DNA from 4 places in the Pseudoduganella sp. jia 9 genome. Region 4 is predicted to be linked to each of the others. Evidence: riboswitches for the same ligand, from Rfam matches in the RefSeq annotation. Region 4 holds a riboswitch; each other region holds the start of a gene.
What was found. A riboswitch is a leader RNA that binds a small molecule or an ion and turns the genes downstream of it on or off. The one in region 4 is predicted to bind cobalamin.
Positions count from the first base shown of each region.

Region 1: linked by a shared signal. The riboswitch ahead of ACY34H_RS10880 (cobaltochelatase subunit CobN) and the one ahead of ACY34H_RS17480 (energy-coupling factor ABC transporter permease) in region 4 are both predicted to bind cobalamin.
Region 2: linked by a shared signal. The riboswitch ahead of ACY34H_RS29810 (TonB-dependent receptor domain-containing protein) and the one ahead of ACY34H_RS17480 (energy-coupling factor ABC transporter permease) in region 4 are both predicted to bind cobalamin.
Region 3: linked by a shared signal. The riboswitch ahead of ACY34H_RS11775 (TonB-dependent receptor) and the one ahead of ACY34H_RS17480 (energy-coupling factor ABC transporter permease) in region 4 are both predicted to bind cobalamin.

Region 1 covers NZ_JBUPWE010000007.1:264,939-270,753, reverse strand. Annotated here, with positions in the region: gene ACY34H_RS10895 (ABC transporter ATP-binding protein) at 1-114, shown strand, start outside; gene ACY34H_RS10890 (ABC transporter permease) at 111-1,577, shown strand; gene ACY34H_RS10885 (DUF3526 domain-containing protein) at 1,574-2,932, shown strand; cobalamin riboswitch at 2,951-3,171, shown strand; gene ACY34H_RS10880 (cobaltochelatase subunit CobN) at 3,281-5,815, shown strand, end outside.
Region 2 covers NZ_JBUPWE010000037.1:338-6,152, forward strand. Annotated here, with positions in the region: gene cobT (nicotinate-nucleotide--dimethylbenzimidazole phosphoribosyltransferase) at 92-1,168, shown strand; gene ACY34H_RS29800 (adenosylcobinamide-GDP ribazoletransferase) at 1,173-1,937, shown strand; gene ACY34H_RS29805 (histidine phosphatase family protein) at 1,928-2,473, shown strand; cobalamin riboswitch at 2,498-2,732, shown strand; gene ACY34H_RS29810 (TonB-dependent receptor domain-containing protein) at 2,807-4,645, shown strand; gene ACY34H_RS29815 (FecCD family ABC transporter permease) at 4,728-5,750, shown strand; gene ACY34H_RS29820 (ABC transporter ATP-binding protein) at 5,750-5,815, shown strand, end outside.
Region 3 covers NZ_JBUPWE010000008.1:116,307-122,121, reverse strand. Annotated here, with positions in the region: gene ACY34H_RS11780 (LysR family transcriptional regulator) at 1-486, shown strand, start outside; gene ACY34H_RS11775 (TonB-dependent receptor) at 500-2,638, opposite strand; cobalamin riboswitch at 2,813-3,035, opposite strand; gene ACY34H_RS11770 (aminotransferase class V-fold PLP-dependent enzyme) at 3,203-4,483, shown strand; gene ACY34H_RS11765 (ABC transporter substrate-binding protein) at 4,728-5,815, shown strand, end outside.
Region 4 covers NZ_JBUPWE010000012.1:172,598-178,412, forward strand. Annotated here, with positions in the region: gene ACY34H_RS17470 (cbb3-type cytochrome c oxidase subunit I) at 1-1,467, shown strand, start outside; gene ACY34H_RS17475 (c-type cytochrome) at 1,464-2,249, shown strand; cobalamin riboswitch at 2,327-2,533, shown strand; gene ACY34H_RS17480 (energy-coupling factor ABC transporter permease) at 2,653-3,333, shown strand; gene ACY34H_RS17485 (energy-coupling factor ABC transporter substrate-binding protein) at 3,330-3,641, shown strand; gene cbiQ (cobalt ECF transporter T component CbiQ) at 3,631-4,365, shown strand; gene ACY34H_RS17495 (energy-coupling factor ABC transporter ATP-binding protein) at 4,362-5,249, shown strand; gene cobM (precorrin-4 C(11)-methyltransferase) at 5,246-5,815, shown strand, end outside.

The DNA.
Region 1 (5,815 bases), on a different contig from region 4:
GACCGCATCGGTTTTCTCGATGCCGGCTGCCTGCTCGAGGAGGTGGCCGCCGCCGGCGCCGACCGCTTCGACGTGCGTGCCTTGCACCGCCGCTACGGCGGCCAGGCGGCATGAGCGCCGCCCGCGGCGGCGGTTACAACGGGGGTTACAGCATCATCGCTCGCATCGCGCGCGAAGAGTGGCGGGCGCTGTTGCGCGACCGGGCCGCGGTGGCCGGCATCGCGCTGCTGACGGTCCTGATGTTGGTGGCGGCACTCACCGCGTACGAGCACCGGCGCGCGGCCGATGCCGAGCGCACCCGTTACCAGGCCCAGGCAAACCATGAATTCGAGGCGCAGCCGGACCGGCATCCGCACCGCATGGTGCATTACGGGCATTTCCTGTTCCGGCCCCTGAACCCGCTCGCGGCGTTCGATCCCGGCATCGACGGTTTCACCGGCACTACGCTGTTCCTCGAAGGCCACCGGCAGAACAGCGCCAACTTCGGCGATGTGCGGCAAACCTCGCTGCTGCTGCGCTTCGGCCAGCTGACGCCGGCGTTCGTGCTGCAGGTGCTGGCGCCGCTGCTGCTGGTGTTCTTCGGCCATGCGGCCGTGGCGCGCGAACGCGAGTCCGGCACCTTGCGCGTGCTGCTGGCGCAGGGCGTGCGCAGCCGGCAGGTCGTGCTGGGCAAGCTGCTGTCGCTGGCAGGCTTCGCCGGCCTGGCGCTGCTGCCTGCTCTGGCGGCGCTGGCGTGGTTCGCACTGGACGGCCATGCATCCTGGCCGCTGGCCCTGGCGCTGGCCGCCGGCTACACGGGCTGGCTGATGCTGTGGGTGCTGGCGGTGGTGCTGGTATCGATGTGCGTGGCGCGCGGCCGCGATGCGCTGCTGGCGCTGCTGGCGGCATGGGCGCTGATCGTGATCCTGCTGCCGCGCTGGGTGCCCGACATGGCCAACACCGCGCTGGCACTGCCGACGCGCTTCGAGGATGCCATCCACGTGCAGCGCGAGTACCTGGCGCTGGGCGATTCACATGATCCGAACGATCCGAAATTTGCCGCCTTCCGCGACAAGCTGCTGAAGCAGTACGGCGTGGCGCGCGTGGAAGACCTGCCGGTCAACTTCAAGGGCCTGGTCGGCATGGAAGGCGAGCGCAAGTCCAGCGAGCTGTTCAACCGGTACGCCGCCGTTGCGTTCGATCGGCAGGAGCGGCAGGGCGCGATCATCGACGCCTTCGGCTGGGCCAGCCCGGCGCTGGCGCTGCGGCGCCTGTCGATGGCGGCCGCCGGTACCGACCTGGCCAGCTACCGCGGCTTCCTGGAGCAGGGCGAACGTTATCGCTACGCGCTGATCCAGGGCCTGAACCGCCTGCAGGCGGAACGCGTGGCCTACGCCGACGATATCGACCGCAGCAAGGAAAACCGCGTGTCGCGCGAGCACTGGCAGGGATTCCCGGAATTTTCATTCGAACCGCCGCCGCTGGCCGACACGCTGCGGCGCATGGCGCCGGCCGGCGCGATGCTGGCGCTGTGGCTGGCGGCACTGGCTGCATCGGCCTGGATACTGGCTGGCCGCCTGGGGAGGGTCGTGCGATGAACTGGCGGTCGTTCGAATTGCGCCTGGTGCTGCGTTCGCGGCTGTCCGCCGGTGCCTTGCTGCTGCTGTTGCTGCTGTCCGCGCTGGCCGTCTGGTCCGGCATGCATGAAGTGGAGCGCCAGCGGCAGACCATCGCCCGCCTGGCCCCGCTGCATGAAGGAGACGTGGCCGCGCTGGCGGCCCGCTACCCGGACAGCAAGGATGCCGGCAGTCCGGCCTACTACACCTTCTACAACACCTGGGATCCGCCGTCCGACGCGGCATTCCTGGCACTGGGGCTGCGCGACGTGGCGCCGTACGTGCTGCGCATCCGCGCGCTGGGGCTGCAGGCCCAGCTCTACGAAGGCGAAACGTTCAACCCGGAGGTGGCGCTGCCGGGCCGCTTCGACTACGCATTCGTGCTGATCTACCTGGCGCCGCTGTTCGCCATCGCGCTGCTGCACGACCTGGTATCGGGAGAACGGCAGTCGGGCCGCCTGCGGCTGGTGCTGGCGATGCCGGATGCACGGCGGCTGTGGTGGCGCCGCGTCGGGCTGCGTTATGCGCTGCTGCTCGTCTGCCTGGCCATGCCGGTGTGCGTGGGCGCGGCAATGTCCGCCACCGGTCTCGCGACATTGTTCATCGTGGTGGCGGTGACGGCGGCCTGCCTGGCCTTCTGGACCGGCCTTTCCCTGCTGGTCGCCATGCGCCACTGGCGCTCCGTCACGAACGCCACGGTGCTGATGGGCACCTGGGCCATGCTGACGCTCGTGCTGCCGGCGCTGGCCAACGTGGCGCTGACCCGGGCGATTCCCGTAAACCAGGGCGTCGACCTGATGCTGGCGCAGCGGCAGACCGTGCACGGCGCGTGGGAAGTGCCGCGTGACGAAACGATGCGCAAGTTCGTCGCCACCCATCCGGAATGGAAAGACCGTGCCGCCGTGCCGCCCGGCTTCCACTGGAAATGGTATTTCGCCTTCCACCAGGTGGGCGACGAAAGCGTGGCCGAGGATGTACGCACATATCGCGACGGGCTGCTGGCACGGCAGGCATGGACCGACCGGCTCGGCTGGCTGCTGCCGGGCGTGGGCGCGCAGGCCGTGCTGCACCGGCTGGCCGGCACCGACCTGCCCGCGCAACTGGCCTACCAGGACGCCATCGTGGCGTTCCACCGGCAGATCCGCGAGTTCTACTATCCGTACCTGTTCAACGACCGGCCGTTCGGCACCGCCGATTTCGCCAGGCGGCCGTCGTTCGCGCCGGGCGTGGCGGCTGGCATGCCGGGATGGGGCGCAATGGCCGCCGTGCTCCTGCTGGCGGGAGCGGTGCTGGCGGCGGGGCTGTGGCGGCTGGGCCGCCTGCGGATGACAAATTAGCCTCAACCCATGTAGAATCCGCCGCTTGATGTGAACGGTGCCCTCCCGCCTGCCGGCTGGAGGGTGAAACGGGAAGCCGGTGACGCGCGGGATCTCCATCCCCCGCCAGTCCGGCGCAGCCCCCGCTGCTGTGAGCCTGACGACCTCGTTCGACCCGCCACTGTGCCACGTGCACGGGAAGGCAGGAACGGGGAAGGAAGAAGGCAAGCCAGAAGACCGGCCGTTCGCGAAAAAAAGGTGCTTGGCCCGGGGTGTGGCCTTGCCTGTGGCGTTTCTATTTGTTTCAAGCCTTTTCCCTGGACCGGCGGCATGGCATCGCAGGGAAAATGCCGACCGTTCGGAAGACCATTGACTATCTCCCCACTCGTGCGCGCGCTGCTTGCGCTGCTGTGTTTCCTGGCCTGCGCGCGCGGCCATGCGGCCACGCTGTTCGCGATCGTCACCGAGCGCGCCGCGCCGGTGGCGATCGAGGCCGCGCACCGCCACCTCGCCCTGCATCCGAAGGACCGCATCGAACTGCGCACGCCGGCGCAATGGATGGCGCTGGACGAGCGCGAGGTGGCGCGGCTGGTCGGCGGGGCGGACACCATCCTGGCCGTGTCGCTGTTCGGCGATCCTGCCCACCGCCTGAAGACCGCGCTGGCGCGCCACGCGAAGCCGCGCGCGGCGGTGCTGGCATTCAACGGCGAGGCAGGGCTCAGCCTGATGAGCCGGGACGGTCACGGCGCGATGGCCGGGTTTTCACCCGACACGCTGCGCGACCTGTCGACCGAGAACCCGCCGCCGGCCGCGCTGCAGGCCGCCGAGGCGCATCCGGCCGCACCGCACTGGCTGGCGGCGCGCCGCGTGTGGCAGGCCGGCGGCGTCGACAACACCGCGGCGCTGCTGGCCCACCGGCTGCACCCGGCCACGCCGCTGGCCGGCCCGCAACCGGAACCGGTGCTGCGCGTGCGCGTCGGGCGGCGCGAACTGGCCGCTGATGCCGCCTGGGGCAACGGCGCGCGGCTGGGATTGACGGCACGGCCGGCCGTGGTGGTGCTGGACCTGTCGAACATGGATGCGGCCGTGCCAGCTGCCGTGTGCGCGCGCATCGAGGCCGGTGGCCAGCCGTGCGTGCAGGTGCTCACGCGCTGGGGCGGCGCCTCGCGCCAGGCGCTGGAACGGCTGCCGGAACTGGTGGCGCCGGCAAGGCCGGCGGCGCTGGTGGTGCTGCAGGATTTCGTGGTCGGCGCGGCCGAAGGGCGTGAAGCCGTCGCCGAAGCGCTCAAGCGCCTCGATGTCCCGGTATTCAAGGCCATCCGGCTGTCCGACCGCACCGCGCTGCAATGGCGCCTGTCGCCGGACGGCCTGCCGCCCGATTCGGTGCAGTACCGCGTGGCGCTGCCCGAACTGCAGGGGATCGGCCAGCCGATCGTGGTGGCGGCGCTGGGCCAGGCACAGCGCGACAGGGTGACCGGCATCGAGAACCGCCCGCCGGTCGTGCTGAATGCCGAAGCCGGCCGGCTGGCGGCGCGCGTCACCCGCTGGCTGGCATTGCGCGGCAAGCCCAACCGCGACAAGCGCGTGGCGCTGGTCTATTACAACCACCCGCCGGGCCGCCAGAACATCGGCGCCGACAACCTGGACGTGCCAGCCTCGCTGTTCGACATGCTCCATGCGCTGAAAAACGCCGGCTACACCGTCGGCGAGCTGCCGGCGTCGCCAGAGGCCCTGCTGGACCGGATCATGGCGCATGGCGTCAACCTGCCGGAAGACCGCGCCGGCCTGCGCGAGCTGGCCGGCACGGTCAATACGGTCAGTGCGGCCGACTATGCGACATGGTTCGGCACCCTGTCGCCGCGCGTGCAGCGCGAAATGACCGGCGGCCTGCTGGGCCGCCTGCATGCCGACGTGCTGGAAGCGGAGAAGGCCGGCGAATGGCTGCTGGGGCGCAAGCAGGTCGACGTGATCGTCAAGGAACTGCAGCATTTGGTCGAAGGCGCCGACCATCCCCGGCGCGAGGCGGCGATGCGCGGCCTGGCAGCGCTGGGTGACGGGTATCGCGCCTGCCTGGACGTGCGCGCGCCGCGCCGCTGCGCCACGCTGGAGCCGCTGAACCGCGAGCTGTCCGGCTACGGCATCGAAGGCCTGAAAGGGTGGGGCGCCGCGCCCGGCAGGATCATGGTCGACCAGGGCAGGATGCTGGTGCCGGGCCTCGTGTTCGGCAATGTGTTCATCGGCCCGCAGCCGCCGCGCGGCTGGGAGGTGGACGAGGAACTGCTGCACGCGAACACCAGCATCACGCCGCCGCACCAGTACCTGGGCTTCTATCACTGGGTGCGCGACCGCTTCGGGGCCGACGCGCTGGTGCACGTGGGGCGCCATTCCACCTACGAATTCCTGCCGGGCAAAGCGGTGGGCCTGGCCGCCGACGACTATCCGAGCCTGATCGCCGGCGACCTGCCGGGCATCTATCCGTACATCGTCGACGGTGTCGGCGAAGGCACGCAGGCCAAGCGGCGCGGGCTGGCGGTGATCGTCGATCACCTGACGCCGCCGCTGGCCAGCACGCCGCTGTACGACGACCTGCTCGCACTGCGCCAGGTGGTGGAAAGCTACGAGGCGGCCAGCTCGGAATCGCTGAAGACGCAGGCGGCCAGCCTGATGCGCGAACGGGTCGCCGCGCTGAACCTGAAGGCGGAACTGGAAGCATCGATGGCAGACGTGCTGGAAGTGCGCGGCATCGGCTACGACGCGGCCGACGACGACCTGCTGGCGCACGAGATCGGCCACTACCTGACCAAGCTGCAGGAAAAATTCATGCCGCACGGGCTGCACGTCTTCGGCCGGCAATGGAAACAGGAATCGATCGACCTGATGCTGGCGTCGATGAAGAAGGGCGGC
Region 2 (5,815 bases), on a different contig from region 4:
GAATAAATAGCCAGAATTGTTTCCACATATAAGTACGAAACCTCGGCATCCCGCCAGTGACGGAGTTTCATGCGAACATCAGCCCTTTATAATGCGCGCTTTCCTCCCTGCCGCCGACATGCCCACCATCGCTCCCTTCAGTAGCCCGACGATCGCGCCCACTGCCGACGCCGACCTGGCCGCCCGCCTCACCCACGCCATCGACAACAAAACCAAGCCGCCGGGCAGCCTAGGCATGCTGGAAACCCTGGCGCGCCAGGTCGGGCTGATCCAGCGCACCACGTCACCGGCGATCGCGGCGCCAGCCATTCTTGTATTTGCCGGCGACCATGGCGTGGTGGCCGAGGGCATCTCCGCCTTCCCGCAGGATGTGACATGGCAGATGGTCGAGAACTTCCTGGCCGGCGGCGCCGCCATCAATGTATTCGCCGCTCAGAACGGTTGCGCGCTACAGGTCATCGACGCCGGCGTGGCCCATGATTTCGGCCCGCGCGATGGTCTCACCGGGCGCAAGATCGCCCACGGCACGCGCAACTTCGCGGTGGAACCAGCCATGTCGGCCGAACAATGCGCGCAGGCGCTCGCGCACGGCGCCGCGCTCGTCGACACGCTGCCGGGCAACGTGATCGGCTTCGGCGAGATGGGCATCGGGAATACCACCGCCGCCGCAGCGCTCATGCACAAGCTGACGGGCATCCCGGCAGCCGCCTGCGTGGGTGCCGGTACCGGCCTGGGACCGGACGGGGTGCTGCACAAGGGACGCGTGATCGAGGCCGCCGCGGCGCTGCACGCCACGGCAACGGCGCCGCTGGACGTGCTGGCCACATTCGGCGGTTTCGAAATCGCCATGATGGCCGGCGCCATGCTGCGCGCCGCCGAGCGCCGCATGGTGCTGCTGGTCGATGGCTTCATCGTCACCAGCGCACTGCTCGTCGCGGCGCGACTGCAGCCGGCGATCCTCGACTATTGCGTGTACTCGCACTGCTCGAACGAAAACGGCCACCGCCAGTTGCTCGAAGCGCTGGGCGGCAAGCCGCTGCTGCAGCTGGACCTGCGCCTGGGCGAAGGCACCGGCAGCGCGCTGGCACTGCCGCTGCTCCACGCCGCCGTCAACTTCCTGAACCGCATGGCCACGTTCGCATCGGCCCAGGTCAGCGGCAAGGCCTGACGCGATGCTGCAGGTGCGGCTGTTCTTCATTGCGCTGCAGTTCTTCACGCGCCTGCCGATCCCGCGCTGGGTAGGCTTCGAGCCGCACTGGCTGCACCACGCGTCGCGCTACTTTCCGCTCGTCGGCCTTGTCGTCGGCGCCATTGCCGCGGCGGTTTACTGGAGCGCAGCGCAAGTGCTGCCGCCAGCGGTTGCCGTGCTGCTGTCCACCGCAGCCGGCATCTATCTGACCGGCGCATTTCACGAGGATGGCTTTGCCGACACCTGCGATGGCCTCGGCGGCGGCATGACGCGCGAGCGAGCGCTGGAGATCATGAAGGATTCGCGCATCGGCGCCTATGGTGCGATCGGCATCATCCTGCTGCTGGCTGTGAAGTGCGCCGCGCTGGCGCACCTGCCCATTCTTGCCACCGTCGCAGCCCTGTGCGTCGCGCATCCGCTGTCGCGGCTGATGGCGGCAAGCCTGATCTGGCGGATGGACTATGCGCGCGCCGAAGGCAAGGCCAAGCCGCTGGCACAGCAGATGACCTCCGCCGAGTTCGCGATCGCCACCGCATGCTGCGTTCCCGCCGTGCTGGCGGCCACGGCATCGGGCTGGCTGGACTGGCGCGGCATCGCGCTCGGCGCCGCGGCGATGGTGCTCGTCACGCGATGGTTTGCCCGCAAGCTGGACAGGCGTCTCGGCGGCTTTACCGGCGATTGCCTGGGCGCGGTCCAGCAACTGACGGAAGCGGCATTCTATGTGTGCGTGCTGGCGCGATGGAACTGATTCTGGTGCGCCATCCGCGCCCAATCGGCGCGGATGGCATCTGCTATGGCCGCAGCGACCTGCCGGCCGATCCGGATGAGCTGGAAAACGTATGCGAGGCATTGCGTTCTGGCGGGCTGCCGGGCATTGCCCCGGTATTTTCCAGCCCGCTGCGCCGTTGCGCCGACCTGGCGCGCCGGCTGTCGGCCAACGTGGCCTTCGACGCCGACCTGGCCGAAATGGATTTCGGCCAGTGGGAGCGGCGCAGCTGGAACGATATCCCGCGCGCGGAAGTCGATGGCTGGGCGGCCGACCTGGCGCATTACCGCCCCGGCGGCGGCGAATCGGTACTCGACGTGGCGCGCCGGGTTGCCCTCGCACTGGCCACGATCCGCCGGCATGGGAGCGGCAGCGCCGTCGTGATTTGCCACGCCGGCACCATGCGCCTGCTCTCTGCGCTCGCCGATGGCACAACGCCGGAGCAGGCGGCACTGGCTGCGGCGTCCCGGGCGCACCGCATCGGCTACGGCGAAGTGCTGCGCCTGGAATTTCCCTGATACCGCGCCGATACGCCAATACTCTATAATTGCGCCGTTTTGGTGCCCGCGCCCGAGTCCTCGAGCGCAGTTAAACGGGAAATGCGCAGCCTGATCTCCTGATCGGCCAACGTATGCTGCCCCCGCAACGGTAAGCAGGCAGCCGCGCTAGCGAATCGCAGCGCGGCAGCCGTCCGCGACAACCACTGTGCGATTCGCATGGGAAGGTCGGACGGTGATGCCCGCCAGCCCGGATACCGGCCAAACCAGGTGGAGCCGCTCCTTCGGAGAGCGCCTCTGTTCAATCCGGCCTGCGGGGACGTTGGCCGGTTGCTCATTTTACAAAGATTGTCCATGACCTCTCCAGTAGCCTCGCAAGCGGCCATCGCGTCGTTCGCGCTCGCCTTTGCAGCGCCCGGCGCATTCGCCGATGACGCCGCCATCGACTCCGTCATCGTCACCGCCACTCGCACGCCCACGCTGGCCAGCGAAGTGATCAGCGATACCGTCACAATCAATGCCGAGCAGATCGCCAACTCCGGCGCCGGCTCCATCACCGAACTGCTGCAGCGCCAGCGCGGCATCGAAGTCACCCGCAACGGCGGCCCCGGCGCGGCGTCGAACGTGTTCATCCGCGGCGCCAACGGCAACCAGAGCGTGGTGCTGGTCGATGGCATCCGCATCGCCTCGGCATCGACCGGCTCGGCCAGCTGGAACGGCATTCCGCTGTCGGCCATCGAACGCATCGAGATCGTCTACGGCCCGATGTCCACGCTGTACGGCGCCGATGCGATCGGCGGCGTGATCCAGCTGTTCACAAAAAAAGGCGAAGGCGCGCCGTCCATCGCCGCGTCGGTCGGTGGCGGCAGCGACAAGACCTTCGCGGCCAATGCCGCGGTCTCCGGCGGCACGGACCAGCTGAGCTACGCATTCTCCGTCTCGAAGGAGCGTTCGGACGGTTTCTCTTCGACCCGCCGCCCCAGCTCCAGCTTCGACCCGGACGACGACGGCTACGACCGCAAGGCCGCGTCGGGCCAGGTAGCCTACAAGCTGGCACCCGGCCACGAACTGGGCGCCATGTTCCTGTACACCGATACAGAAGCGGACTACGACAGCGCCAGCTTCGATGCCTACAGCACGCAGAAGGTCAGCAACGTGGGCGTCTATGCGCGCAACCAGTTCCTGCCCTTCTGGACGATGCTGGTGCAGGCTTCGCAGTCGCGTGACAAGTCCGGCTCGTTCTATGGCACCGGCCCGTTCGGCTCCAGCCAGATCGATACCACGACCAGCACCTTCACCGTGCAGAACGATTTCCGCATCGGCAGCGACAACCTGCAAGTGCTGTATGAACACCGCAAGGAAGAAGCCGATGGCTCGACGGCGGAGCTGAACCGTGCCCGCCATACCAACTCGCTGGCCGCCAGCTACAGCCTGAAACGCGGCGCGCACCTGGCTAACGTGGGCGTGCGCCATGACGACAACTCGGAATACGGCTCGAAAACCACCGGTTCGGTCGGCTATGGCTACCGCTTCACCAGCGCGCTGCGCGCCGAAGCCAGCTTCGCCACCAGCTTCCGCGCACCGTCGTACAACGAGCTGTTCTACCCGGGCTACGGCAACGAGAACAACCGTCCGGAAGAAGGCCGCAATGCCGAAGCCGGCCTGCGCTACGACGACGGCACCACGCAACTGGGCGCCGTGTATTACCGCAACAAGCTGGACGACCTGCTGCTGAACACCACGCCGTGCCCGGACCCCGGCTACCAGTTCGGCTGCGCCTACAACGTCAACAAGGCGGTGCTGAAAGGCCTGTCGCTGTCGGCCGAGCGCCAGATGGGCAATCTGCTGCTGATCGCCAATGCCGACTTCCAGGACCCGAAGGACGAGACCACCGGCAAGCGCCTGCAGCGCCGCGCCAAGCGTCACGCCAACTTCGTGGCCGAATACGACATGGGGGCCGTGCGTGGCGGCGTGGAGCTGCAGGTGTCGTCGGATCGTTTCGACGATGCCGCCAACCGCAACCGCCTGTCCGGCTACGGCGTGGTGAACCTGTACGCAACCTACCACTTCAACCAGGACTGGTCGGCGCTGGCACGCTGGAACAACGTGGGCGACAAGGACTACGAACTGGCCCGCTATTACCAGACCGGCGGTTCGAACGTGTTCGCCGCCCTCCGTTACGGCTTCAAGTAATCGAAGCTGAGTAGTTGAAACCTCAGTAGTGCTAAGCTGCCGGGCGCGTCGATGCGCCCGGCGCTTCATCCACAGGCAGAACATGCATCCACTTTCCGCCCACCTGCGTTACCGCACCGGCATCGTCACCGCCGGACTGCTGCTGGCATCGATCGCCAGCCTGCTGTTCGCGGGCGTCACGGGCTCCGTCGCCATCCCGCTCGCCGACCTGCCCGGCGCGCTGCAGGAACTGATCAATGGCCGCGCCGAGACGCTGGCCGCCACCTTGCTCGACCTGCGCGCCAGCCGCGCGCTGACCGCTTTCGTGACCGGCGCCACGCTGGCACTGGCCGGCGTCATGATGCAGACCCTGCTCCGCAATCCCCTCGCCGATCCCTACGTGCTGGGCATCTCCGCCGGCTCGGCCGTCGGCGCCCTGCTGGCGTTGATGCTGATGTGCGCCGCCTGGATGGTCGACCTGGCCGCCTTCATCGGCGCGGTGCTCATCTCCATGCTGCTGTACCTGCTGGCGCGGCGCGACATGCGCGGCGGCAGCGCCGCGGAAGGCGGTACCGCCCTGCTGCTGCTGACCGGCACGATCCTCTCCGCCGGCTGCGCGGCGCTGATCATGCTGATGCTGTCGATCGCGCCCGAAAGCCGGCTGCGCAGCATGGTGTTCTGGATGATCGGCGACCTGTCCGGCGCGCCGGTGCGCTGGCTGCCCTGGCTCGTGCTGGCCGCAGGCCTGGCCTTCGCGCTGCGCACCGCTCGCTCGATGAACGTGCTGGCCCTGCATGCCGAAGCGGCCAGCACGCTGGGCATCCGCGTCGGCCCGCTGCGCAAGGGCCTGTTCTTCTGTTCCGGCCTGCTGACGGCCAGCGCGGTCACCACCGCGGGCAGCATCGGCTTCGTCGGCCTGATCGTGCCGCATGCCTGCCGCTTCGCGTTCGGGCCGGACCACCGCGTGCTGATCCCGGCCGCCACGCTGGCCGGCGGCGCCTACCTGGTGCTCGCCGATACGCTGGCACGCACCGTGATCGCGCCGCAGCAACTTCCCGTCGGCGTGGTCACGGCGCTGATCGGCACACCCGTCTTCCTGTACCAACTGCACCGGCTGCGCAAATGATGCTCGCAACAGAACAACTCCGCCTGGCGATCGGCGCCCGCGTGCTGGCCGACCGGCTCGACTGG
Region 3 (5,815 bases), on a different contig from region 4:
TTCGGCTTCGAGATCGACCTGCTGGTCACGCCGGACCCGCTGCTGAAGCCGGGCCTGCGCTTCGAGCCGGTGTTCGACTACGAGCAGGTGCTGGTGGTGCACAAGGACCACGCCTGGGCGGCCCAGGAGGAAGTGCGGCCCGAGCAGCTGAACGAGGAAACCCTGATCACCTACCCGGTGCCGATCGAGCGGCTGGACATCTACAGCACCTTCCTGCTGCCGGCCAACGTATCGCCGCGCAAGCACAAGACCATCGAGACGACCGACATCATGCTGCAGATGGTGGCCAGCGGCCGCGGCGTGACGGCGCTGCCGAAGTGGCTGGTGACGGACTATGCGCCGCACCTGCAATTGCGCACGCTGCGCCTGGGGCCGGCGGGCATCCAGAAGCACATCTACCTCGGCGCCCGCGAAGTGGACTACGACACCGATTACCTGCAGTCCTTCATCGCCATGGCGCGCAAGGCGGAGAGCTATTCGACGTGACGGCAGGCGCCGCTCAGAAGCTGGTGCGCGCCGTCAGCTGCACCGTGCGGGGTGCGCCCAGCAGCCAGCGCACGCCGCCGCTGCCGGACAGCGCGTAGTCGCGGTCGGCCAGGTTCCTGACGGCCAGCGCCAGCGACAGCGCATCCGAGCGGCGCCAGGCCAGCGACGCATCCAGCACGGTGTAGGCCGGCAGGTTCGCGGTGTTTGCCGCGTTCGACTGGCGCAGCCCGACATGGCGCGCGCCCAGGCCGGCATCCCAGCGCGGCAGGAAGCGGTAGCGGGTCCACAGGCTGGCGGTGCGTTCCGGCACGCCGGCCGGCGTGTTGCCGTCGCGCGAGACGGGCCGGCCGCCGACGATCTCGTTGAAATCGTCGTAGCGGGCGCGCAGCACCGCGGCGTTGGCGTCGATGGTCCAGCCGCGCAGCGGTTCGGCGGCGAAGGCGATTTCCAGGCCGGTCGAGGACTGCTGGCCGATCTGCTGGGCCAGGCCCGGATTGTCCGGATCGCGCGACAGCAGGTTGCGCTTCTCGATGCGGTAGGCGGCCACCGTCCACTCGCCGTTGAGCGCCGGCACGCCGCCCTTGGCGCCGAATTCCAGCTGGCGGCCGCGCGTCAGGTCGAAACTGACGGAGCCGTTCGGCAGCGCCAGCGCGCCACTCAGCGGGTCCGTGGCGGTGCCGAACTGGCCGTACAGCGACAGCTGCGCGGCCGGCATCCAGACCACGCCGATCCGCCCCGTGACCGGCGCGTAGTCCTTGCCCAGCGCCGCCCTGGTGCGCAGGTCTTCGTGATCGAAATCCATGGCATCGCGGCGCACGCCGGCGACCAGCTTCCAGTCCGCCGCGATGTCCAGCACGTTCTCGGCGAAGAACGCGCGGTTTTCCAGTACGGCGCGGCGGCCCGGAACGGTGGCGACCGGGCTGGTGAAACTGCCCGGCGCGAAATCGTGGGGATCGATCACGCTGACGCCGCCGTACGGCGCGTTGTTGCCGTGGACCAGGCGGGTGCGGTACCACTCGAACCCGATGACGGCGCGGTTGGCGCGGCCGGCGATGCGGCCGTCGATGACGGCGTCGAAACGGTTGCCCGACTGCTCCTGGTCATGCAGGATTTCCAGGTAGTCGCCACGGTTGACGAGCGTGCCGGCGGCATTGAACGTGTACGATTCCGCATTGCGCCAGTGGCGCCTGCTGGTGAGGTAATAACTCTCGTTGCGCAGGCGGACACCCGGCGCGGCCTGGTACTCCAGGCGCAGGCGGCCGATCCGGTCGTTGTAGCGCACCAGCGCATCGCCGACGTTGAAGCTGGTACGGCGCAGGCTCTTGTCCAGCTGCCCGTTGCGCAGCGGCGTGCCGAAGTAGCGCGCGTCGTCGTTGTGCCCGGCGTCCAGCGACACCGTGGCCGTCAGGCCAGGGCCGATGCGCCATGCCAGCGCCGCCGACACGTTCTGGCGCTGGTAGCCGTTGTCGCGCCGGTAGCCGTGGCTCTTCTCCGCATCCACGTAGACGGAATAGGCGACGCTGTCACCGGCGGGGCCGCTGATGCCGATGCCGCCCTGCAGCGTATCGAACGAGCCGATGCCGAGGAAGGCTTCGCGGCGGGTGCGATCGAAACGGGGCTGCTTCGTGACATAGTTGATGGCCGCGCCGATGGCGCCGTCGCCGTACAGCACCGAAGCCGGGCCGCGCAGCACTTCCACCGCTTCGAGCGGCCAGGTCGAGAACGGATAGGTGATCGTGCCGGCGGCGACGACCAGGCGGGTGCCGTCGACCAGCTGCGCCACCGAGTTGTGGCCGCCGAAGCCGCGTGCCGACAGGCTGGTGCCGCCGTTGCCGGGTGCCGGCGCTTCGCTGATGCCGGGCATGCGCACGGCCGCGTCCTGGGCGCGCGTGAGGCTGCGTTCGACGATATCGGCACTGCCCAGCGAACTCACGCTGGCCGGCGTTTCGCGCGCGCTGAGGCCGAGCCGCGAGCCGGTGCCGTTGCGCTCGTCCAGCGACAGGCTGCCGCCCGGCATCCGGCGCGATTCGGTGATTTCCACCGTGGCGAGCGACTGCTCCTGCGCCGCGCTGTCGGCGCCTATGGCGAGTACCAGCGTACCTGCGGCCCAGGCCGCCCTTTGCCAATGGCCCGTCTGCATCCTGTAATGCATGTTCATCCTTGAAGAGGTGTCGGCGTTCCTGCCCCGACCCGGCCATGCACACACATACGCACACGCATGTGAATGCGCATGCGCAAGGATGCGCACGGCGCATGCGCCACGCACTGCACAGCCGGTTCTGGAATAACAGGAACGCCCGACGGAAAGACCACACCCCGGGTCTTTGCACAATCATCGTGACCGGCCGGTCTTCTGGCTCGCCGTCGTCCTCCCCGGTTCCTGCCTTCCCGCGCTGGTAATCCCAGGCAGTGGCGTTGAACCGGTTCGTCAGGCTTACAGCAGCGGGGGCTGCGCCGGAATGGCGGGGATGGATATCCCGCGCGTCACCGGCTTCCCGTTTCACCCCGCCATCGGTCGATGGCGGGACACCGTTCACTCAAGGGCGGGATTCTACAGCCATGCCTGACAGATTGTCACGCGGGCCGCCGGCACCGATAGCGGATCGCGCGCGGATTGTCGCTGCCCCATCGGCGGGATTCCCTGCGGCGCTGCGGATGGGTAGTATCGAAGCGGCCCGCCATCCATCTTTGCCGTACCTACCAACGAGGAGCATGCATGAGTACATTCGTCCAACGGCGCCGCGCCCTGCTGCGCACCGCCGCCAGCATGGCCGCCGGGATCGCGGCCGCGGGAGGCGCCCAGGGCGCCGTCCCGGCCGCCAACGCCGCACCCGTCCGCGACTGGCAGCAACTGGCCGCCAGCTACGACGTGGCCAGCGACTTCGTCAACCTGGAAAACGCCTACTACGGCATCATGGCGCGGCCGGTGGCCGACGATTTCAAGCGCAATATCGACTACCTGAACCGCCATAACTCGCACTTCCTGCGCCGCGAGTTCGACCGCGACGGCATCGAAGCCATTCGTGCCCGACTGGCGGCGCACGCCGGCGTGGCGACCGGGGAAATCGCCATCACGCGCGGCGCCACCGAGTCGCTGCAGAACCTGATCTGCAACTACCGGCTGGTAAAGCCCGGCGAGACCGTCATGTACGGCAATCTCGACTACGACACGATGATCGACGCGATGAACGACCTGGCCCGCCGCAGCGGCGCCGGCGTGGCGACGGTGCAGATCCCCGAGCCGGCGACCCGCCAGAACGTCATCGATGCCTACGAACAGGCCCTGCGCAGGCACCCGCGCACCAGGCTGCTGCTGCTGACGCACATCAGCCACCGCACCGGGCTGGTTCTCCCGGTCGCCGATATCGTGCGCATGGCCAAGGCGCGCGGCGTGGACGTGATCGTGGACGTGGCGCAGTCCTGGGGCCAGCTGGACTACAAAATTCCCGACCTGGGCGCCGATTTCGTCGGCGCCAACCTGCACAAGTGGGTGGGCGCCCCGCTCGGCCTCGGCTTCCTGTACATCCGCGAAGCACGCCTGCCGGACATCGGCATGCAGGCCGGCGCCACGAGCTTCCCCGCGACGGACATCCGCGCCCGCGTCCATGCCGGCACGGTCAACATGGCCGCCATCATGACGATCCCGGCGGCGCTGAAGTTCCATGGCCAGGTACCGCTGGCCGAACGCGCGGCCCGGCTGCGCGGGCTGCGCGACGACTGGGTGCGCCAGGTCATCGACGTGCCGGGCGTGCAGATCCTCACGCCCGAGGAGCCGGGCATGAGCGGTGCCGTCACCTCGTTCCGCCTGCGCGGCCGCACCGGTTTCGACGACAACGTGGCGCTGTCGCGGCGCCTTGCCGACGATTTCGGCATCTTCACCGTGGCGCGTTCCGGGCCGGCGGGCGGCAGCTGCATCCGCGTGACGCCGTCGTATTTCACGCGCGGCAACGACCTGGCACGGCTGGCCACGGCGATCCGCCAGCTGGCACCGGCGTAAGCGCGACTGCGGCGCCGGGCGCGGCACTTTGCGGATTTTTACCCCGGCCGGCGCGTGCCGCCCTTGCCATGCCCGGCCGCATGCCGCACACTCAGCGCTTTTCGCGCCGCCGTCCCGGCGTCATTCGCCGCCAGTAAACATGCATTCCTACCGTATCACGCCCAGCCGTCTGAAGCCCTGCCTCCCCCGCAACGAGAAACCGTACCCGCCGGCACGGCCGGGCCTTCGGCTGGACGCCTGACTCATGATGCGGATCACTGCTCCTTCGCGCCGGCGGCGCGTCCTGCTGGCCGGCGCGGCCGCGTCGCTGCTGCCCTGGCGCAGCGCGCATTCCGACGACAGCAGCGTGCCCCACAGCCATGTGTTCACCACGGCCGCCGCCGACGTGCTGACCGTCGTCGGCCCGTGGGAAATGACGGGTCTCGATCCGTCGCGGGCCGGCTACATGTTCGCCCGGATGGAAGTGGTGGAGACCCTGCTCGACGTCGACGACCGCGGGCGCCTGCAGCCGGCGCTGGCGGTGGCATGGCAGGTTTCCGCCGACGGGCTGGAATGGCGCTTCCCGCTGCGCGGCAACCGGCGCTACCACGACGGCACGCCGGTCACGCCGGCCAGCGTGCTGGCCTGCCTGCGGCGCGCCCATCAACGGCCCGGCATGCTGCGCCTGGCCGGCATCCGCGCCATGGCCGCCGAACGCGGCGTCATCGTGATCCGCCTGCACCGTCCCTTTGCGCCGCTGCCCTGGCTGCTCACGCACTCGACGCTGCAGATCCTCGCGCCGGCCTCGTTCGACGCGCGGGGAAACGTGGTGCGCATCGTCGGCAGCGGTCCGTTCCGCATCGCCTCGATCTCGATGCCGCAGCAGTTCGACGTCGAGCGCTTCGACGGCTATGGCGGACTGGCCCTGCCCGGGCGCGTGCGGCGCGCCCGCTATATCAGCGTGGCGCGCGCCGAGACCCGCACGCTGCTGGTGCAGAGCGGCCAGGCCGACCTGGCCTTCTCGCTCGACCCGCCCAGCATCCGCGCGCTGCAGCGCAGCCCGAAGGCGGTACTGCTGTCGGCCATGCTGCCGCGCACCACCTTCCTCAAGCTCAATGCCGGCCATCCGTTGCTGGCCGACGTGCGGGTGCGCCGCGCCATCGCACTGTGCGTGGAACGCCAGGGCATCGCCCGCGCGCTGCTGCGCGATGCGGACCTGGGCGCCACGCAGCTGTTCCCGCCATCGATGACGCAGTGGCACGACAGCGCCCTGCCGCCATTGCGCACCGATCCGGCCGAAGCACGTCGCCTGCTGGCGCAGGCCGGCTGGCAGCCCGGCGCCGACGGCATCCG
Region 4 (5,815 bases):
CACGGCTCGGCGATGGGCTATGTGTTCCCCACGCTGGTGGCGATGGGCTTCGGCTATGCGATCGTGGAACTGTCGCTGAAGCAGGCGCTGATCGGCAGGCGCTGGGCATGGGCCGGCTTCGGCCTGGTGGTCGTGGGCACCGTCACGGCGATGGTGCCCGTGTCGATGGGCCTGGCCTCGGTGCTGTACACCTTCTACCCGCCGCTGATCGGCAACCCGTTCTACTACATCGGCGTGGTGCTGGTGGTGGTGGGCTCGTGGATCTGGGTGGCGCTGATGTCGGTGAACCTGCGCGCCTGGCGCAAGGCCAATCCCGGTGCCGTGGTGCCGCTGCCGATGTTCGCCAACGTGGCCGGCGCCTACCTGTGGGCCTGGACCTCGCTGGGCGCGGCGATCGAGATCCTGTTCCAGATCCTGCCGGTGGCGCTGGGCTTCCGGCACACCATCGATGCGGGGCTGGCACGGGTGTTCTTCTCATGGACATTGCATGCGATCGTCTATTTCTGGCTGATGCCGGCCTATATCGCGTTCTATACGCTGGTGCCACGCGCGATCGGTGGCCGCCTGTACAGCGACACGATGGCGCGCCTGTCGTTCATCCTGTTCCTGGTGTTCTCCATGCCGATCGGCGTGCACCACCTGTTCCAGGATCCGCAGGTGGGTTCCGGCGTGAAGTTCCTGCACGCGGTATTCACCGGGCTGGTTTCCGTGCCGACGCTGCTGACGATCTTCACGATCACCGCGTCGGTGGAAATCGCCGGCAGGCTGCGCGGCGGCACCGGCGCGATCGGCTGGGTCAAGCGCCTGCCGTGGCATAACCCGATGATGCTGGCGGTGGCGTTCTCCTTCATCATGCTGGGCTTCGGCGGGGCAGGGGGCCTGATCAACATGAGCTACCAGCTCGACTTCGCCATCCACAACACGCAGTGGATCACCGGGCACTTCCACCTGATCTTCGGCGGGGCGATCGTGATCATGTACTTCGCGCTGGCCTACGACCTGTGGCCCCATCTCACCGGCCGCGAGCTGAAGAACGGCCGGGCGATGCGCTGGCAGCTGTGGCTGTGGTTCGTCGGCATGATCGTGCTGACGTTCCCGTGGCACGTGGTGGGCATCCTCGGCATGCCGCGCCGGATGGCCTATTTCGACTACAGCGATCCGCATATTGCGCCGCAGGCCATCACCGTGATCATCACCTTCATCGGCGGCCTGCTGCTGGTGGTCTCCGGCCTGCTGTTCCTGCTGGTGCTGGCGCGCGGCCACCGCAGCGCGCTCGTTGCGCTGCCCGAATTCACGTTCAGCCAGACGGTGCACGCCGAGCGCACGCCGGCCGCGCTGAACGGCTACGCGATCTGGCTGGCGCTGATGATCGGGCTGTCGGTCGTCAACTACGGCTTCCCGATCATGCAGCTGATGGCGCTGCCGCAGACATCCGTGCCGGCCGTGCCGATCGGGAGCCAGCCATGAATTCCGAAAAATCGTTCTCGCTGCGGAACCGCTGGTTCACCGGCAGCGTGCTGGCGCTGCTGGCCATCGCGCTGCTGGCGGCGCTGGTCGGCTTCGTCTGGGTGCCGCGTGCGCAGGCGCGCGATGCGATGACGAGCATGTGGGAATCGATCTGCCGCGCCGCCGGCGTACCCGGCCGGTACTACACCGCGGCGCTGGACGACACCGGGCGCCGCTCCAGCGACGTGATCGTGATGGCGCAGATGATGGCGCCGGCCGACAGCGCATCGATCGGCCGCGGCGCCACGCTGGCGATGCAGTGCACGATGTGCCATGGCGCGCGGGGAATGAGTCCCGCCGGCTCGCCGCACCTGGCCGGCCAGCCCGCCGCCGCCACCTATAAACAGCTGCGCGACTATCAATCCGGCCACCGGGCCAGCGCCATCATGCGCCCGCTGGTGGAGGAACTGTCCGACACGGACATGCGCGACCTGGCCGCGTACTACGCCTACCTGCCGCGCGAACGGCTGGCCGACCCGATCGACCAGCACACGCCGCGCCTGGTACGCAACGGCGACCCGATGCGCAACGTGGGCGCCTGCGCATCCTGCCATGCGATCGAAGTAAAGAAGCCGGCATCGCCATGGCTCGACGGCCTGCCCGAATCGTACCTGCACCAGCAGCTGCTGGCCTTCCGCGACGGTACTCGGCGCAACGACGTCAATGCGCAGATGCGCAACGCGGTGCGCAATCTTTCGGACCAGGAGGTGGCGCAGCTGGCCCGCTATTACGCGGCCAGATAGGAGGAAGCCGGAGCGCCGCCGCGGATACTGGAACGCCGGACGGCGCAGCAAAGTGCTGTACCTTTTCCGGCCCGATGAGTTACCATGCGCGCTTGGGTGCGCTCTTTCCGTTCGGGAAGGGCGTTAAACGGGAAACCGGTGAAGCCGCCATGCGGCCATTCCGGTGCAGCCCCCGCTGCTGTAAGCCTGACGGACTCCGCCAACAAGCCACTGCGATACTCGCGGGAAGGCGCGGAAGAAGAATGACGGCGAGCCAGAATACCGGCCCAAGCAAGTCAGCACCATTCCCCGGGGTGACGGGAAGCCGCTGTCGATTCGGCTTGCCGTCCGTGCTCCGTCTCGACCGTCTTTCTTTTTCGATCCCCGCCGGTGCTCATATTGACCATTCGACGGGAGGTTTCGAATGCACATCATGGAAGGTTTCCTGCCGCCCGCGCACGCGCTGGGCTGGTCGGCTGTTTCCGTTTCGTTCCTGGCCTGGGGCCTGCGTTCCATGGGGCGCGACCTGCGCCGGCATCCGGAGCACCGCATGCTGTTCGGTGTCGCCGCCGCGTTCGCGTTCCTGCTGTCGGCGCTGAAGCTGCCGTCGGTGACGGGCAGCTGCTCGCATCCCACCGGCGTGGGCCTTGGCGCCTTGCTGTTCGGTCCCGCTTCGATGGTGCCGGTAGGCTTCGTGGTACTGCTGTTCCAGGCACTGCTGCTGGCCCATGGCGGCATCACGACCCTGGGTGCCAACGTGTTCTCGATGGCCGTGGTCGGCCCCTTCGTTGCCTATGGCGTGTTCCGCGCCGCGGCCGCGATGGGCATGTCCCGCTCCTTCGCCGTGTTCGCGGCGGCCTGCCTCGGTGACCTCGCCACGTATGCCACCACTTCGCTGCAGCTGGCCTGGGCTTTCCCCGACCCGCTGGGCGGCGTGCAGGCTTCGCTGCTCAGGTTCGGCGGCATCTTTGCCCTGACTCAGGTGCCGATCGCGATCAGCGAAGGCATGCTGACGGTGCTGGTAGTGAACGCGGTCGCCAGGTTCCACGGTGCGGAACTTTCCGCCGCGCCCGTCTTTGCGCACGCCCGGAGCAAGCCGGCATGAGAGCGCGTTCCTGGATGTTGTGGACGGTGCTCGCCCTGTCGACGGTGCTGCCGCTGTGGATCGCCGGCGGTGCGGACTTCGGCGGGGCCGACGATCTCGCACGGCAGGCGATCGGCACGCTGGCGCCGCACTACCAGCCCTGGTTCCACCCGGTGTTCGAGCCGGCCAGCGGCGAAATCGCGTCGCTGCTGTTCGCCTTGCAGGCAGCGCTTGGCGCCGGCGTGATCGGCTACTGGCTCGGCCTGTCGGTGGGACGCGAACGCGCGCGCAAGGCAGAGATCGAGGCAAGGGAGCGCCATGCTGATTGATTCGGCTGCCTACGCGAGCCACTGGCGCGCCATCGCACCGTCGGCCAAGGCACTGTTCGCGTGTGCCGGCGTTGCCGCCGCCTGGATCGCCCACAGCCCCGGCGCGCTGGCCATGCTCGCTGCCGTGCTGGTGCTGTGCACTGTCGTGGGCGCGCGCGTGCCGCTGCGCACCCTGCTGGCGGCGGCACTGGCGCCGTTCGGCTTCCTGCTGCTGGCCTGCCTGGCGATGCTGGCCGGGCCCGACCTCCAGGGCGACTGGCACTGGCGCGCAGCGATGCTGCCGGTGGCCGCACGTACCGCATTGCGGTCGCTGGCCATCCTGGCCGCGCTGCTCGGCCTTGTGCTGACCACGCCGCTGCCCGACCTGCTGGCGCTGCTGCGCCGCCTGCGCGTCCCCGAACTGCTGCTCGACCTGATGGCGCTGTGCTACCGCATGGTTGCCGTGCTGCGCCAGGCCTGGGACGACGGTGTCGAGGCGCAGCGCGCGCGGCAGGGCTATCGCGGCTGGCACCAGGCGTGGCGTTCGACCGGGATGCTGGCCGGCCATCTGGCATTGCAGGTGTGGCAGCGTGCCGCGGCATTGCAGATGGCGGCGGATGCGCGTTCGTACAGCGGCACGCTGCGCTTCCTGCCGGTGGCCCATCCGCAGGCGCGGCGCCAGAACGCGCGGGCCGTGCTGGCCGGCGTGCTGCTGGTCGCGCTGGCCGCGGGAGACCGCTGGTGAGCGCGCCGCCCGTCCTCGAACTCGCCGGTGTCGACTACGTCTACCCGGATGGCAGCGCCGGACTGCGCGGCTGCAGCCTGGCACTGGGGCGCGGGCGCCGCCATGCGCTGCTGGGCGCGAACGGCGCCGGCAAGACGACCGTGCTGCGGCACCTGAACGGCCTGCTGCGGCCGGCGGCCGGCACGCTGCTGCATGACGGCCAGGCTGTCGGCCGTGGCAGGGCCGCATCGAACGCGCTGCGGCGCTGCGTCGGCCTGGTGTTCCAGGACCCGGATCGCCAGCTGTTCGCCGCGCACGTCGAAGAAGACGTGTCGTTCGGCCCGCTCAACCTCGGCCTCGACGCAGCCACCGTGCGCGCGCGGGTGGCCGCCGCGCTCGATGCCGTCGGCTTGTCCGCTCACGCCGGCCGCGCCATCCATCACCTGAGCTTTGGCCAGAAAAAGCGCGTCTGCATCGCCGGCGTGCTGGCCATGGAACCACAGGTCCTGTTGCTGGACGAGCCGATGGCGGGGCTCGACGCACCGATGCAGGCGGCCCTGGCGGCGCTGCTCGACCGGCTGGCGGCACGTGGCATCACCGTCATGCTGTCGACCCATGACGCCGACTTCGCGCTCGGCTGGGCCGACGACGTGCACCTGATGGCGGCGGGGCGCTGCATCGCGTCCGGCCCGGCGCTGCAACTGGCGCAACGCGCCGACCTGCTCGGGCAGGCCGGTCATGACGTGCCGCAGTCCGTGGCGCTTCATCGGGAGCTGGTGGCGCTCGGCGTCCTCGGCGCCGACCCGCCGCCGCGCAGCGTGCCGGCACTGCTTGCCGCACTGCGTGCCCTGCGCGCGGTACCGGGCCCGGAACATCTCCAACAACCAGGAAGGACAATGGCATGACGATCGCAATTCCCGGCAAGGTCTGGTTCGTGGGCGCCGGCCCGGGCGATCCGGAGCTCGTCACCGTCAAGGGCCGCAGATTGCTGGGCGAGGCCGGCGCCGTGCTGTTTGCCGGTTCGCTGGTCGACCGCGCGGTCACGCTGTATGCGCCGGCCGGCTGCGTCATCCGCGATTCGAAGGACATGACGCTCGAAGAGATGACCGCCTGGCTGATCGCCCAGGCGGCCGTGCATGGCACGGTGGTGCGCCTGCAGACGGGCGACCCGGGCCTTTATGGCGCGCTGATCGAGCTGGCCCGCCCGCTCTCGGCCGCCGGCATCGAGTGGACCGTCGTGCCGGGCGTCTCGTCGGCGATGGCGTCGATGGCGGCGGCCGGGGAATCGCTGACGTTGCCGGAAGTCACCCAGAGCGTCATCTTCACCCGCGTCGAGGGACGCACGCCGATGCCGCCCGGCGAAGACCTGGCCAGCCTGGCGGCGCACCGCACCACGCTGTGCATCTTCCTGTCGATCACCCTGCTGCACAAGGTGGAAACGGCGCTGCGCGCCGCCGGCTGGCCGGACGAC